Regions from separate parts of the Bradyrhizobium sp. JR3.5 genome, predicted to be linked through region 1. Evidence: predicted binding sites of a transcription regulator. Region 1 holds the regulator's gene; each other region holds the start of a gene.
The links. The regulator PhoB, encoded in region 1, activates phosphate uptake and scavenging genes when phosphate is short. The targets are predictions, from matches to a motif close to TGTCATNNANCTGTCAT.

Region 1 (5,044 bases):
GGGCTCTTGAACAGGTTCGACATGTGCCAGAGCTTGGTCGCCTGCTCCTGCAGCGCCTTGACCAGATGCGGATGCGCATGCCCGAGCGCGTTCACCGCGACACCCGAGGTGAAATCGAGATAGCGGTCGCCGTTGGTTGCGATCAGCCAGGCGCCCTCGCGCGCGCTCGAAGCCGAGATCGACCCGGGCGAAGACGGGGAGCAGATGCGACGAGGCGTTGGTCATGGCGTTCACTGCCGGTTTGAAGCCGTCAATTGCCGCGCGCCTTGACGCCAACACAGCAACCGCCAGCTTCGGAAAACAAAACGGCCGCCTTTGCGGGCGGCACGTACGGGTCATTCTATGCGGCGGCCGGTAAGTGTCAATCGTCAGGAGCCGGCCTTCCTGCAATACGAAACCAGCGCAATCCGGAGCATTCCGGTGCGGTGGAAAAGCCTCATAGCAATGCTTAACTTTGTGGGAACATGTGGACGCACGGCCGCGGACTCTTGCGCCAGAGTCACGCCATATTGTAGCGTTTGGCCTGTCGGGTACGACATCTCGTGCGGCAGTACTGGACCCTCTAAGTAGCCTTCGTGTCTCGCGTAAACGTTCGGGCGCAACACCGTGCCCGGCGAGGGCTAAGGGATTCTGGCCGAAGGGATATTTGTCCAGATTGGCTCGCAGCGCCGCTCCGATGAGTGGCCGGCGCCATGCGAAAGGAAGAATGTGATGACTGTATTGACATGGTCCGACGATCGCGTCGAGCAGCTGAAGAAGCTCTGGGAATCCGGCCTCTCGGCCAGCCAGATCGCGGCGGAACTTGGCAATGTGACGCGAAACGCCGTGATCGGCAAAGTGCATCGGCTCGGCCTCTCCGGCCGCGCCAAGGCCCCCTCCACGGCCGCGCCGCGGCAGCGCAAGGCCCGCCCCGCCCAGCACATGATGCGGGTGGCGCGCCCGGTCTCGCGCGGCAACACCGCGCTTGCGCACGCCTTCGAGGTCGAGATGGAGCCCGATCCGATCTCCTTCGACAACGTGGTGCCGATGAGCCAGCGGCTGTCGCTGCTCCAGCTCAACGAGGCCACCTGCCACTGGCCGGTCGGCGATCCCTCGAGCCCGGAATTCTTCTTCTGCGGCGGCAAGGCGCTCGCCGGCCTGCCCTATTGCGCGCATCACTCGCGCGTTGCCTACCAGCCCGCCAACGATCGCCGCCGGCCGTCGGCGAAGCCACAGATCAAGTAGCACTCGGGAAACTGCCTGGACTGCAAAAACAAATCCCCGCGAAAGCGGGGATTTTTTTGTGTGATCGTCGCGCGGAAGTATCCACCAGCGTCGTCCCGGCGAAAGCCGGGACAACGCCGTGTTGTGGCTTGAGGTTGCCGTGCAAGCCTTACGGCTGCGGCTCGGCCTTGGCAAACCGGTCGTCGAGCGCATAACCGGCGCCGCGCACGGTGCGGATCGGATCCTGCTCGCGGCCCGGATTGAGCAGCTTGCGCAGGCGGCCGATATGCACGTCGACGGTACGCTCATCGATATAGATGTCGCGGCCCCAGACGCTGTCGAGCAGCTGTTCGCGGCTGAACACGCGGCCGGGATGTTCGAGGAAGAATTCGAGCAGCCGATACTCGGTCGGACCGAGATCGATCGGACGTCCCGAGCGCGCCACGCGGCGCTTCTCGCGATCGAGCTCGATGTCGCCATAGGTCAGCACGGTCGCAAGCCGCTCCGGGCTCGCGCGGCGCAGCAGGCCCTTCACCCGTGCCAGCAGTTCCGGCACCGAGAACGGCTTGACGATGTAGTCGTCGGCGCCGGTCGCAAGCCCGCGCACGCGCTCGCTCTCCTCGCCGCGCGCGGTCAGCATGATGATCGGAAGCTGCTTGGTCTCGGGACGCGCCCGCAGGCGGCGGCACAGCTCGATGCCGGACAGGCCCGGCAGCATCCAGTCCAGTACCACGAGGTCGGGAACGCGCTCCTTCAGGCGGGTGTCGGCATCGTCGCCGCGCCCGACCGTTTCGACATCGTAGCCTTCCGCATCGAGGTTGTAGCGCAACAGTGTCGTCAGCGCTTCCTCGTCTTCGACTACCAGAATGCGTGCGCTCATCGGCTTAAATTCTCTCTCTGTGGTGATCCGTTGCCCAGACGCAAACCGAAACGCTTACTTTCCTGGGCATAATCCCCGCGGAAACGACTTGTCGTGAAGACAATCCGGCTCCGCGCTCGCGGATCATGTCCTAGGTACCCGGCACAGTGGTGGCAAAGTTGGTCATGTCGCCCTTCGGGCGCTTGTCGGTGATCTGCTGTCCCTCGATCATGTAGAACACGGTCTCGGCGATATTGGTGGCGTGATCGCCGATCCGCTCGATGTTCTTGGCGCAGAACATCAGATGGATGCAGAACGAGATGTTGCGCGGATCCTCCATCATGTAGGTCAGCAGCTCGCGGAACAGCGAGGTGCAGATCGCATCGACCTCCTCGTCGCCCTTCCAGACGTTCATCGCCGCCGGCAGGTCGTGCGCGGCATAGGCGTCGAGCACCGACTTGACCTGAGACAGCACGAGGTCGGTCATGTGCTCCAGGCCGCGGATCAGCTTCAGCGGCTGGAAATCGCTTTCCAGCGCCGCGACGCGCTTGCCCATGTTCTTGGCGAGGTCGCCGATCCGTTCGAGGTCGGTGGCCACGCGCATCGCGCTGACGATTTCGCGCAGGTCGATCGCCATCGGCTGGCGGCGGGCGATCGTCAGCACCGCGCGCTCTTCGATGACGCGCTGCAGATTGTCGATCTCGATGTCGGCGGCGACCACGCGCTTGCCGAGCGCGACGTCGCGACGGATCAGCGCGTCGACCGACTCGGTGATCATCCGCTCGACGAGGCCGCCCATCTCGGCGACCAGGCGGGTCAACTCCTGCAGGTCGCTGTCGAATGCCTTGGCGGTATGTTCAGAAGCCATCTTGTATCTCCTCAGCCGAACCGGCCGGTGATGTAATCCTGAGTCCGTCGATCGCTCGGCGAGGTGAAGATCTTGTTGGTGTCGTCGAACTCGATCAGCTCGCCGAGATACATGAAGGCGGTCTTGTCGGAGACGCGCGCCGCCTGCTGCATGTTGTGGGTGACGATCGCGATCGTGTAGTCCTCGGAGAGCTCCTGGATCAGCTCCTCGACCTTGGCGGTCGAGATCGGATCGAGCGCCGAGCACGGCTCGTCGAACAGGATCACCTCGGGCCGCACCGCCACGGTGCGCGCGATGCACAAGCGCTGCTGCTGGCCGCCGGAAAGCGACAGGCCGGAAGCGTTCAGCTTGTCCTTGACCTCGTTCCACAGCGCGCCGCCGCGCAGCGCCTTCTCGACCCGGTCGTCCATCTCGGACTTCGAGATCTTCTCGTAGAGGCGGATGCCGAAGGCGATGTTCTCGTAGATCGTCATCGGGAACGGCGTCGGCTTCTGGAACACCATGCCGACCCGCGCGCGCAGCAGATTGAGGTCGAGCTTGGGATCGAGAATGTTGGTCTGGTCCAGCATCAGCTGACCGGTGGCGCGCTGGCCGGGATAGAGGTCGTACATCCGGTTGAAGATCCGCAGCAGGGTCGACTTGCCGCAGCCGGACGGTCCGATGAACGCGGTGACGCGGTTGGTACCCAGCGTCAGGTTGATGTTCTTCAGCGCGTGGTGCTCGCCGTAATAGAAGTTAAGGTTGCGCACCGTGACTTTCGGCGGCGCTTCCGGCAGCGGCGTATGCGGTGCAACGTGGCTCGGGTTACTGGTTGAAACGGAGAGCTCGGTCATTTTGCGGCCCTTTCGGCACCAAGGATACGCGCGCCGATATTCAGCGCGAGCACGGTGAATGTGATCAGCAGTGCGCCGCTCCACGCCAGCTCTTTCCAGTAGGCGTAGGGGCTCTGCACGAAGTTGTTGATGGTCACCGGCAGGTTGGCCATCGTCTTGGTCAAGTCCCAGCTGAAAAACTGGTTCGACAGCGCGGTGAACAGCAGCGGCGCGGTCTCGCCGGCGACACGGGCGGTCGCCAGCAGCACGCCGGTGATCAAGCCGCTACGCGCAGCACGATAAGCGATCCGCTTGATCACCAGCGAGCGCGGCAGGCCGAGCGCGGAAGCCGCCTCGCGCAGCGGATTGGGCACCAGCAGCAGCATGTCCTCGGTGGTGCGCAGCACGACCGGGATCACGATCACGGCGAGCGCGAGACTGCCTGCGATCGCCGAGAAGCCGCGCATCGGCACCACCACCGCGCCATAGATGAACAGGCCGATGATGATCGAGGGTGCGCTGAGCAGGATGTCGTTGATGAAGCGGATCACCGAGGTGAGCTTGTCGTGCTTGCCGTACTCGGCGAGGTAGGTGCCGGCGAACAGGCCGAGCGGCGCGCCGATGCCGACGCCGATCACCGTCATGATGACCGAGCCGACGATGGCGTTGAGCAGGCCGCCTTCGGTCGAGCCCGGTGGCGGCGTGTTCTGGGTGAACAGCTGCATGCTGAGGCCGGCAAGGCCGTTATAGACCAGCGTGAACAGGATCAGCGCCAGCCAGGTGACGCCGAACAGCGCCGCGCCGACACAGAGTGCGCGAATGACGATGTCGCTGCGGCGGCGGGATTTGTAGATCGGGTTCATGGCCCTATTTCCCCGCTTTCGTTTCAAGCCGCATCAGCATCAGCCGGGCGCCGGCGAGCACGAAGAAGGTCAGCACGAACAGCAAGAGGCCAAGCAGGATCAGGCCGGACTGGTGCAGGCCGTCGCTCTCGGCGAATTCCGAGGCGATCGCCGCCGAGATCGTGGTGCCCGGCGCGAAGATTGACGACGAGATGCGGAACGAGTTGCCGATGATGAAGGTCACCGCCATCGTCTCGCCGAGCGCGCGGCCGAGCGCCAGCATGATGCCGCCGATCACGCCGACCCGGGTGTAGGGGATCACGACGCTGCGGACGACTTCCCAGGTGGTGCAGCCCATGCCGTAGGCGGCCTCTTTCAGCACCGGCGGCACGGTCTTGAACACGTCGACCGAGATCGCGGTGATGAAGGGCAGCACCATGATCGCGAGGATCAGCGCGGC
Region 2 (5,044 bases), 1.0 Mb from region 1:
AGGATGTCGGCGAGCGTCATCGCCTCGAGCTGGTCGTGGGTGACGTAGATCGAGGTGGTGTTGAGCCGGCGCTGCAGCTTGCGGATCTCGACCCGCATCGCGATGCGCAGCTTGGCGTCGAGGTTCGACAGCGGCTCGTCGAACAGGAAGACTTTCGGCTGGCGCACGATGGCGCGGCCCATCGCGACGCGCTGGCGCTGGCCGCCGGAGAGCTGCCGCGGCTTGCGCTCCAGCATCGGCGAGAGTTCGAGGACGCGCGCGGCTTCCCCGACGCGGGTCTTGACCTCGGCTTCGGCCATGCCGCGGTTGCGCAGGCCGTAGGCCATGTTGTTGTAGACGCTCATATGCGGATAGAGCGCGTAGTTCTGGAACACCATCGCGATGTCGCGATCGGCAGGCTCGATCTGGTTGACGACGCGGCCGCCGATGTCGATCTCGCCACCGGTGATGGTCTCGAGCCCCGCGACCATGCGGAGCAGCGTGGACTTGCCGCAGCCGCTTGGGCCGACCAGCACGCAGAACTGGCCGTCGCCGACGTCGACATCGACGCCCTTGATGGCCTCGAAGCCGCCGGGATAGGTCTTGCGGACGCTGCGCAGCGTGACGTTAGCCATTACTTTTCCGTCTCCACCAATCCGCGCACGAACAGTTTCTGCATCACGACGACGACGAACACCGGCGGCAGCATCGCGAGCAGCGCGGTCGCCATCACGACGGGCCATTCGGTCAGCGCGTCGGTCGTGGTGATCATCTTGCGGATGCCGACCTGGATGGTCTGCATGTCGTCGCGCGTGGTGATCAAAAGCGGCCAGAGATATTGATTCCAGCCGAGGATGAACAGGATCACGAACAGCGCGGCCATGTTGGTGCGCGACAGCGGCAGCAGCGTATCCCAGAAAAAGCGGAACGGGCCCGCGCCATCGATGCGCGAGGCCTCCAGCAATTCATCCGGCACGGTCATGAAGAACTGCCGGAACAGCAATGTCGCGGTGGCCGAGGCGATCAGCGGCAGCGACAGGCCGGCATAGCTGTCGAGCAGATGCAGATCGGCGACGATCTTGTAGGTCGGATAGATGCGCACCTCGACCGGCAGCATCAAGGTGATGAAGATGATCCAGAAGATCGCCATCCGGAACGGAAATCGGAAATAGACGATCGCGTAGGCCGAGATGATCGAGATCGCAATTTTGCCGACCGCGATCAAGAGCGCCATGATCAGCGAGTTCAGCATCATGTTGAGCACCGGCTCGCGGGTCGAGCCGCTCGTGCCGACAAACAGCGTCTGGTAGTAGGTCTCGAGGAAATGGCCGCCGGGCAACAGCGACATCTGGCCGTTGGCGATGACTGCATTGTCCTGGGTCGAGGCGACGATCGCCAGATAGACCGGGAAGGCGACGATCGCGATCCCGATCCACAGGATGGCGTGAGCCAGATAGCGCTGGAAGCCTTCCTCCTCGACCATCAGTAGGTCACCTTGCGTTCGACGAAGCGGAACTGGATTCCCGTCAGCACGACGACGATGACCATCAGGATGACCGACTGTGCCGCGGAGGAGCCGAGATTGCCGCCGAGCAGGCCATCCGTATAGACCTTGTAGACCAGCGTTTCGGTCGCCTTGCCCGGGCCGCCGCGGGTCATCGTGTCGAGATGATGCCGAAGGTGTCGAAGAAGGCGTAGACGATGTTGATCACCAGGAGGAAGAAGATGGTCGGCGACAGCAGCGGGAAGATCACGGTCCAGAACCGCCGCATCGGGCGGGCGCCGTCGATCGCGGCGGCCTCGATCACGCTCTTCGGGATGCTCTGCAGCCCGGCGAGGAAGAAAAGGAAATTGTAGGAGATCTGCTTCCAGGCCGCGGCGAGGATGATCAGGGCCGCCGCCTGGTCGCCGTCGAGCAGCGGATTCCAGTCAACGCCCATCGCGCGCAGATAGCGCGACAGCACGCCGAGCGAGGGGTGCAGCATGAACACCCAGAGCACGCCGACCACCGGCGGGGCGACCGCGTAGGGCCAGATCAGCAGCGTGCGGTACAGCGTCGAGCCGCGCAGCGGCTTGTCGGCCATGACCGCGAGCAGCAGCGCGAACGACAGCGAGGAGACCGCGATCGCGAACGAGAACGCGAAGGTTCGGACGATCGCCGCGAAATAGGCCGGGTCCTTAAACAATTCGAGATAGTTCTCGAACCACACGAAGGTGGTCGAAAGGCCGAAGGCGTCCTGCAGCAGGAAGGATTGGATCACCGCCTGCGCGGCCGGCCAGTAGAAAAAGATCAGGACGATCGCGAGTTGCGGGGCAACCAGCGCGTAAGGCAACAGCTTTGACTGGAAAATCGCTTGCTTTTGCATGATCTCGGCAAAATGGCAGGCCGCGTTTGCGGCCTGCCGGTTGATGGCCTCAAGGCATCATGTCAGTGGACGGCGGTCTTTTCAAACTGCCGCAGCATCTGATTGCCGCGTCCGACGGCCGAGTCCAGCGCCTGCTTGGCGGTCTTCTTGCCGGCCAGCGCCTGCTCGATCTCCTCCGACCACATGTCGCGGAGCTGCACCATGTTGCCGAGGCGCAGACCGCGGGAATTCTCGGTCGGCTCCTTGTTGGTGAGTTCGAGCAGCGGGGTCTCCAGATAGGGCTGGTCCTTGTAGAAGCCCTCTTCCTTGGCCTTGGCGTAGGCTGCCTTGGTGATCGGCAGATAGCCCGAGGCCTTGTGGATCCAGATCTGGCGGTCGGTGTCCGAGAGGAAGGTCAGGAACTTGGCCACGCCCTTGTATTCCTCGGCCGACTTGCCGCCCATCACCCAGAGCGAGGCGCCGCCGATGATCGAGTTCTGCGGTGCGCCCTTGGCGTCGGGATAATAGGGCATCGGCGCGGCGGTGAAGTTGAACTTGGCCTGCGCCTTGACGTTGCCGAAGAAGGCCGACGAGGTCAGGTAGATCGGGCATTCGCCCGCGGTGAAGCGGCCTTCACCGGTGTTGGTGCGGCCGGCATAGTCGTAGGTCTTGTCCTTCTGCAGCTCGACCAGGTTCTCGAGATGCTTGACCTGCAGCGGGCCGTTGAATTCGAGCACGGTGTCGAAGCCGTCGAGGCCGTTGGCCTTGCTGGCGAGCGGCACGTTGTGCCAGGCCGAGAGCTGCTCGAGATTGACCCAGGTGACCCACGAGCCGGAGAAGCCGCAGGTGGTGTAGCCGGCCGCCTTCAGTTTCTTGGCGTCCTCGAACACTTGCGGCCAGGTCTTCGGAATCTCCGCGATGTTGGCCTTCTTCAGCGCATCGAGATTGACCCACATCACGGTCGACGACGAGTTGAACGGGAACGACAGCATCTCGCCCTTCGAGGTCGAATAGTAGCCGGTGATCGCGGGCAGATAGACGCTCGGATCGAACTTCTCGCCGGCGTCGGCCATCAGCTTGTAGACCGGTTTGACGGCGCCGGTGGCGGCCATCATCGTTGCGGTGCCGACCTCGAACACCTGCATGATGTGCGGCGCGTTGCCGGCGCGGAATGCGGCGATGCCGGCGTTCATGGTGTCGGCGTAGCCGCCCTTGTAAGTCGGGATCACCTTGTAGTCGGACTGCGAGGTGTTGAAGTCGTTGGCCAGCTTGACGATGACGTCGTTGTTGGCGCCGGTCATCGCGTGCCACCACTGAATCTCCGTCACCGCGAACGCAGGCGACGCGAATACAAGCGTGGCAGCAGCTGCCGCAGCAGCGCCGAGTCGTCTGAAAATCATCAAAAGCCCCTCCGGTTGGAACACCATCTTTCGTTGGGCGCGTTATCAGCGCCGGATGACGTTCAAATGACCGTATAAACGAAAGCCATGGTACGGGGGAAGCCGAAGCGAAGGGAAGCGCTAAAAAAGGCGGAGAACGCAGCCGCGTGCGTGCGGTGCAACGCCGGACGCGACGTTGCACCGCAGGGGCGATGTGTTGGCTTGATGCGAACGGTGCCCATCCCGCATCACGTGCGGGACGGGCTTTGCTTCGAATGCGCCGTTAGCGTTTGCGCTGGGGACCGCAGACCACGTCCTTGTCGACCAGGCCGTTGATCTCGTCCTTGGAGTAGCCGAACTCGCCGAGTACTTCCGCAGCGTGCTGGCTGAACTTCGGTGGCGTGCGGCGCAGGGTCGGCTTGGTCCGTTCGAGCCGGATCGGCGAGGCGACGCCCTTGTACCAATCCTTCTCGATGACGTCGCCGCGATGGATCGTGTGCGGGTTGGTCAGCGCCTGGTCGATCTTCTGCACCGGGCCGGCCGGCAGGCCGGCGGCGAGCAGCCGGTTGCACAGCGGCTCGGCCTCGTGCTGGCTGAACACCGCGGCAAGCTCGGCCCGCAGCGCGTCGCGGTTGGCGATACGGTCCTTGTTGCGGGCAAAGCGCGGATCGGTGCCGAGCTCGGGCTTGCCGATTTCCTTGGCGAGCTTGCGGAAGGTGCCGTCATTGCCGACGCCGATGAAGATATTGTCGGTCTTGGTCGGGAAGATCGCGTAAGGCACGAGGTTGGGATGCTCGTTGCCGGTGAGCGACGGCGGCTTGCCATGCATGAAATAGTTCGCGGTGTGCGGATGCATGATCGCAAGCCCGGTCTCGTACAGCGTGGTCTCGATGAACTGGCCGAGCCCCGAGCGCTGCCGCTCCGACAGCGCCATCAGGATGCCGATCGCCGCGTAGAGGCCGGTCGTGATGTCGACCAGCGGCACGCCGATGCGCATCGGGCCGCTCTCCGGCGAGCCGGTCGCCGCGATCATGCCGGTCATCGCCTGGATGATCGCGTCATAGCCGGGATTGCCGCCGCGCGGGCCGTCGGCGCCGAAGCCGGAGATCCGGCAATGCACGAGGCGCGGAAATTTCGCGCGCAGCACGTCGTTGCCGATGCCCCATTTGTCGAGCGTGCCGGGCTTGAAGTTCTCGATCAGCACGTCGGCCGTCTCGAGCATCTTCATCAGCACCGCACGTCCCCCCTCGGAGGCGAGGTCGAGGCCGATCGAGCGCTTGTTGCGGTTGATGCCGACGAAATAGGCCGCGTCTTCTTCATGGAAGGGAGGGCCCCAGTCGC
Region 3 (5,044 bases), 670 kb from region 1:
CAACGGCGGCATCCTGCATTACGTGCTGCGCAAGCTCGCGGCCTAGCGCGCGGATTTGTGATCAGTGCCTCACTGCTTAGTGAGTAGCGGCTAAAAAGAAGGCGGCCTATGACAAGGCCGCCTTCCGGCGTTCTGGGGCACGCAAGTTCAAGGGACAACTTCATGCTCCGTAAAATTACGGATAGAAATCATCACGACTGGTTCGCAGTATGACAGCGATGATGGCCTATAATTCTATCTCGCGATGGTCCAGCGCCCTTGGTTTCTGCGCGATCGTTGCGATCATCCGCCCCGCTCACGCCGATCCGCGTGCTGTCGTCGAACTCTTCACCTCGCAGGGATGCTCGTCCTGTCCGCCCGCGGACAAGATCATCGGAGACCTCGCGAAGGACCCCAACGTCATCGCGCTGAGCATGCCGATCGACTATTGGGACTATCTCGGCTGGAAGGACACGCTGGCCGATTCCCGTTTCAGCGCGCGCCAGAAAGCCTATTCGCATATGCGCGGCGACCGCGACGTCTACACGCCGCAGGCCGTGATCAACGGCTCCGCCCATGTGATCGGCAGCGACCGCGCCAGCATCGAGGACGCTATTAAGGACACCGAGAAGAGCGGCAGCGTGATGTCGGTGCCGGTGATGATGACGCTGACCGGCAAGCAGATCAACGTTTCAGTGGCCGCATCGAAATCGCCCGCGGTGTCGCGCGGCGAAGTCTGGATCTGCTCGATCTCGAAGTCGGTACCGATCTCGATCGCGCGCGGCGAGAACCGCGGCCGCGAGATCACCTACCACAACGTGGTGCGCAATCTCCTGAAGGTCGGTGACTGGAACGGCTCGTCCGGGAGCTGGACCGTGCCGCTCGAGAACATCACGCGCGATGGCGTCGATGCTGCGGCCGTCTACGTCCAGGACGGCAATCGCGACAAGCCGGGCCCGATGCTGGGCGCCGCATTCACCTCGCTTCACTAGAGCCTTTCGGTTCGGATTGATCAGAACCGAAGCTCTGGATTCTTGTTTGACGCGTTTTCTTCGCGCGAACCGGTGTCCACTTCGCTCGAAAACGCTCTAACGCTGCGCGGCTAGCTCCTGCCAATCGCGTCGTTGGGCCGCACGCATGTAGTCGTGCGACTCCGTGCGGCGGCAAGCGTGCATCCAGTGATCTGCTGAGAGGGAAGCGCCGAGGCTTTGCGGGTCTTGATCGCGCGTAATCGAGCAGGGCCCCAAAAACAAAAAGGACCAACTTTCGTTGGCCCAGTGTGTTGGGATTTGACTCCCCTGCGAACAGGCCCGATCCCGACGGCCCCGGGGGGCTGGGGGCTGAGGAATCCGGAACCGAAAGGACCGGGCCAACGCAGGATTTTCTTTTCGCAGGGCAGCGGGGCGGGCGATGGGCGGAAGTGGGGCAGCAATATGATTCCTCTAACGTTCCCGTGACTCTTCGGTTTTCCGGACAATCCGTCGCGCCTGACCGTGGTTAAGGGCTGGTTGCACTGTGAATGGCCCCTTGCAGGCTCCGTCGCTTAGCGCAATCATGTCACTCTCGTGACGATCCCGAAGTGGGGGCACCGGCCTTCGGATCCCGATCGTCACCGGGATGACAGGAGGCGCTCGATGAGTTTGATCTCGGAGGATAGTGATCCGAGTGGGAATCGTGCCGCGGCGCGTCCCGCCGCCGCGACCCTTCAGCCCAACCGCGTGACATTCAATCGACTTGAGCTCAACCGCATTCTCAATCTCTACGGCCGCATGGTCGCCGATGGCGAGTGGCGCGATTATGCGATCGACTTCCTGAAGGACCGTGCCGTGTTCTCGGTGTTCCGGCGCGCATCCGAAATGCCGATTTACCGGATCGAGAAGGATCCCCGGCTGGCGCGCAAGCAGGGCATGTACAGCGTGATTTCGGCGACCGGCCTGATCCTGCGCCGCGGCCACGAACTCGAACGGGTGCTGTTCGTGATCGATCGCAAGCTGTCGCTGGTATAGGCGCGGCAAATTCAGCAGACCGTAGCCCGGATGAAGCGAAGCGCAATCCGGCACAAGTTCATCTGCGGTTTCGGCGGCCCCGGATTGCGCTGCGCTGCATCCGGGCTACGGACTGTAGCTCAGTCCGCTGGCGCCCTCGCCGAGCGCGCGCTGCATCATCACGGTGTCGAGCCAGCGGCCGAACTTCAGGCCGACCTTCGGGTGCGTCCCGATCATCTGAAATCCGCAGCGGCGGTGCAGCCCGATCGAGCCGGCATTGGCCGAGTCCCCGATCACCGCGATCATCTGCCGGAAGCCACGTCCGTCGCATTCGGCGATCAGGCGCTCCATCAGCCGGACGCCGATGCCGCGGCGATGGACCGCAGGGTCCAGATAGACCGAGTTCTCGACCGTGAAGCGATAGGCCGGCCGCGGCCGGTAGGGACCGGCATAGGCATAGCCGGCGACGTGGCCGTCGAGCACGGCGACGAAATAAGGGAAGCCGCCATCGATCAGCGCGCTGTACCGGCGGGTCATCTCGGCAAGGTCGGGCGGGATCAGCTCGAAGGTTGCGGTGCCGAAGCGCACCGCGTGCTCGTAGATCGCCGTGATCGAGGGCAGGTCCGCCTCGACGGTTAGCCTGATTTCCGGATTGGACCCCGCAGGATTGGACATGGGTGCGACAGTATTTTTGCCCTGCGCAAAAGAAAAGCCCCGGCCGCAAGGCCGGGGCTTGGATTGGATCGATCGTCTCGCTCGAGGCGCTTAGTCGCGCTGGCCGAGCAGCTGCAGCAGCAGCGTGAACAGGTTGATGAAGTTCAGGTAGAGCGACAGCGCACCAGTGATTGCCGCACGCTCTGCCATCACGCCACCCTGCGAGGCGTAGCCGTAGATGTAGTCGTTCTTCAGCCGCTGGGTATCCCAGGCGGTGAGGCCCGCGAACACCAGCACGCCGACCACCGACACGATGAACTGCAGCGCCGAGCTCGCCAAGAACAGGTTGACCAGGCTCGCGATGATGATGCCGATCAGGCCCATGAACAGGAACGAGCCCATGCCGCTCATGTCACGCTTGGTGGTGTAGCCGTAGAGGCTCAGCGCACCGAACGTCGCCGCGGTGATGAAGAACACGCGCACGATCGAGGTGTGCGTGTACACCAGGAAGATCGACGACAGCGACAGGCCCATCAGTGCCGAGAACACCCAGAACAGCAGCTGGGCGGTCGCGGGCTGCAGGCGGTTGATGCCGGCAGAAATGACGAACACCATCGCCAGAGGGGCGAGGATGAACAGCCACTTCAGCGGGCTCACGAACATCGCGTAGCCGAACTGCGTCAGATAGGCGTTGCCAAACTTGGCGACGGCGGCGGACTGGTCGCTGGTCACCGCACCCATGTAGACACCGAGCGCGGCCAAGCCTGTGATGGCGAGGCCGATGCTCATGTAGTTGTAGATGCGCAGCATGTAGGCGCGCAGACCGGCGTCGACGGCCGCAGCGTCAATGCGCCCGGCGGCCCGGCCGAAAGGAGAAGCGTAGTTGCGGTCTAGGTCCGACATGGTCGAATTCCCGTGGTTGGTCCCGGTGGAGCGCAAGGGATTTGCGGCGCCGGTTCTAAATCTATCTCAGATGGCTCGGTTTGCGGAACATTAATTGCGTGTCATTCAAACCGACTATCCGACCCGAGTGGTATGTGGGAAATTAACACATCCGACGCAAGCTTCCACGCGCGGCCGAATGTCGCTCTAGCCTAGCATTTATAGGCAAAACGGCGCTGCCGCCGCTACAAATTGTCACAAATTCCGCAACACCGAGGCCGGCTTCTGGTTCAGCGCGAGCAGCGTTCCGGCCAGCCCCAATCCGACCGTGACGACCAGCGCGGCGACCACGACCAGCGCGGCGCTGCCGGCCTGCCAGATGAAACTCAGCGTCATCAGCCGCGTCACGATCAGCCAGGCCGCGACCGAACCGGCGATCACCCCGAATATTGCGGTTGCAAAGCCGATCATCAGATACTCCAGCGCGTAGGCGCCGAGCAATCGCACCCGCGTGGCGCCGAGCGTCTTGAGGATCACGGCGTCATAGACGCGGTGGCGGTGCCCGGCGGCGAGCGCGCCGCCCAGCACCAGGATCGCCGAGATCAGCGTCACGGCGCTGGCGCCGCGGATCGCCAGCACCAGGTTGCTGACGACGGTGCCGACCGTCTCCAGCGCCTCGCGGACGCGGACGCTGGTCACCATCGGGAACGCGTCGGCGACCTGCTTGATAATGCGCGCATCATCGGTGGTGTCGGCATGGGGTTCCGTCAGGGTCGCGACGTGGCTATGCGGGGCGCCCTTGAAGGCATTCGGCGAGAACACCAACACGAAGTTGATGCCGAGGCCCTGCCAGTCGATGTTGCGCAGATTGGCGATCTTGGCCGGCACGTCGCGGCCGAGCACGTTGACCACGATCTCGTCGCCGATCTTCAAGGACAGGCCGTCGGCGATCTTCTTCTCCATCGAGACCAGCGGAGGTCCGCTGTAGTCCGGTCCCCACCATTCGCCCTCGACGATCTTTGAGCCCTTGGGAACTTCGCCGGTGTAGGTCAGGCCGCGGTCGCTTTGCAGTACCCATTCCGAATCGACTGACGGCTTGAGCTGGTCGGCCTTGACGCCGCGGGCGGCGACGATGCGCCCGCGCAGCATCGGCACGTCCTCGACGGTCGAGCCGGCAGCGATCTGCGCCAGGAAGGCGGCAAAGCGGTCGGCTTCGGTGGAGGGGATGTCGATGAAAAAGAACGACGGCGCCCGCTCCGGCAATGCGGCCAGGAATTGCCGGCGCAGATTGCCGTCGATCTGGGTGATGGTGACGAGCACCGCGAGGCCAAGGCCCAGCGACAGCACGACCGATGGCGTCAGCGCGCCCGGCCGGTGGATGTTGGCGATTGCCAGCCGCAGCATGGTCATGCGGCTGCGCGGCAGCCGCCGCGCCACCGCCATCAGGATCTCGGCGATCCCGCGCAGCAGCAGGAACACCGCGATCGACGAGGCGACGAACACCGCGGCGACCCGCTTGTCATAGGCAAGCCCGATCGCAACCC

Region 2: the regulator PhoB is predicted to act here: its motif matches at 3,780-3,796, upstream of ugpB (sn-glycerol-3-phosphate ABC transporter substrate-binding protein UgpB).
Region 3: the regulator PhoB is predicted to act here: its motif matches at 1,534-1,550, upstream of ACVWW1_RS31640 (DUF2794 domain-containing protein).

The regions. Positions count from the first base shown of each region.
Region 1 covers NZ_JBSRYV010000002.1:3,730,516-3,735,559, reverse strand. The annotation lists partial or broken gene ACVWW1_RS34695 (acetylornithine transaminase) at 1-225, opposite strand, end outside; gene ACVWW1_RS34690 (GcrA family cell cycle regulator) at 712-1,224, shown strand; gene phoB (phosphate regulon transcriptional regulator PhoB) at 1,373-2,083, opposite strand; gene phoU (phosphate signaling complex protein PhoU) at 2,214-2,930, opposite strand; gene pstB (phosphate ABC transporter ATP-binding protein PstB) at 2,942-3,763, opposite strand; gene pstA (phosphate ABC transporter permease PstA) at 3,760-4,605, opposite strand; gene pstC (phosphate ABC transporter permease subunit PstC) at 4,610-5,044, opposite strand, start outside.
Region 2 covers NZ_JBSRYV010000002.1:2,727,547-2,732,590, reverse strand. The annotation lists gene ACVWW1_RS29940 (sn-glycerol-3-phosphate import ATP-binding protein UgpC) at 1-614, opposite strand, end outside; gene ugpE (sn-glycerol-3-phosphate ABC transporter permease UgpE) at 614-1,462, opposite strand; partial or broken gene ugpA (sn-glycerol-3-phosphate ABC transporter permease UgpA) at 1,462-2,345, opposite strand; gene ugpB (sn-glycerol-3-phosphate ABC transporter substrate-binding protein UgpB) at 2,408-3,724, opposite strand; gene ACVWW1_RS29920 (CaiB/BaiF CoA transferase family protein) at 3,987-5,044, opposite strand, start outside.
Region 3 covers NZ_JBSRYV010000002.1:3,061,860-3,066,903, forward strand. The annotation lists gene acnA (aconitate hydratase AcnA) at 1-46, shown strand, start outside; gene ACVWW1_RS31635 (DUF1223 domain-containing protein) at 210-971, shown strand; gene ACVWW1_RS31640 (DUF2794 domain-containing protein) at 1,614-1,985, shown strand; gene ACVWW1_RS31645 (N-acetyltransferase family protein) at 2,091-2,639, opposite strand; gene ACVWW1_RS31650 (Bax inhibitor-1/YccA family protein) at 2,730-3,521, opposite strand; gene ACVWW1_RS31655 (ABC transporter permease) at 3,756-5,044, opposite strand, start outside.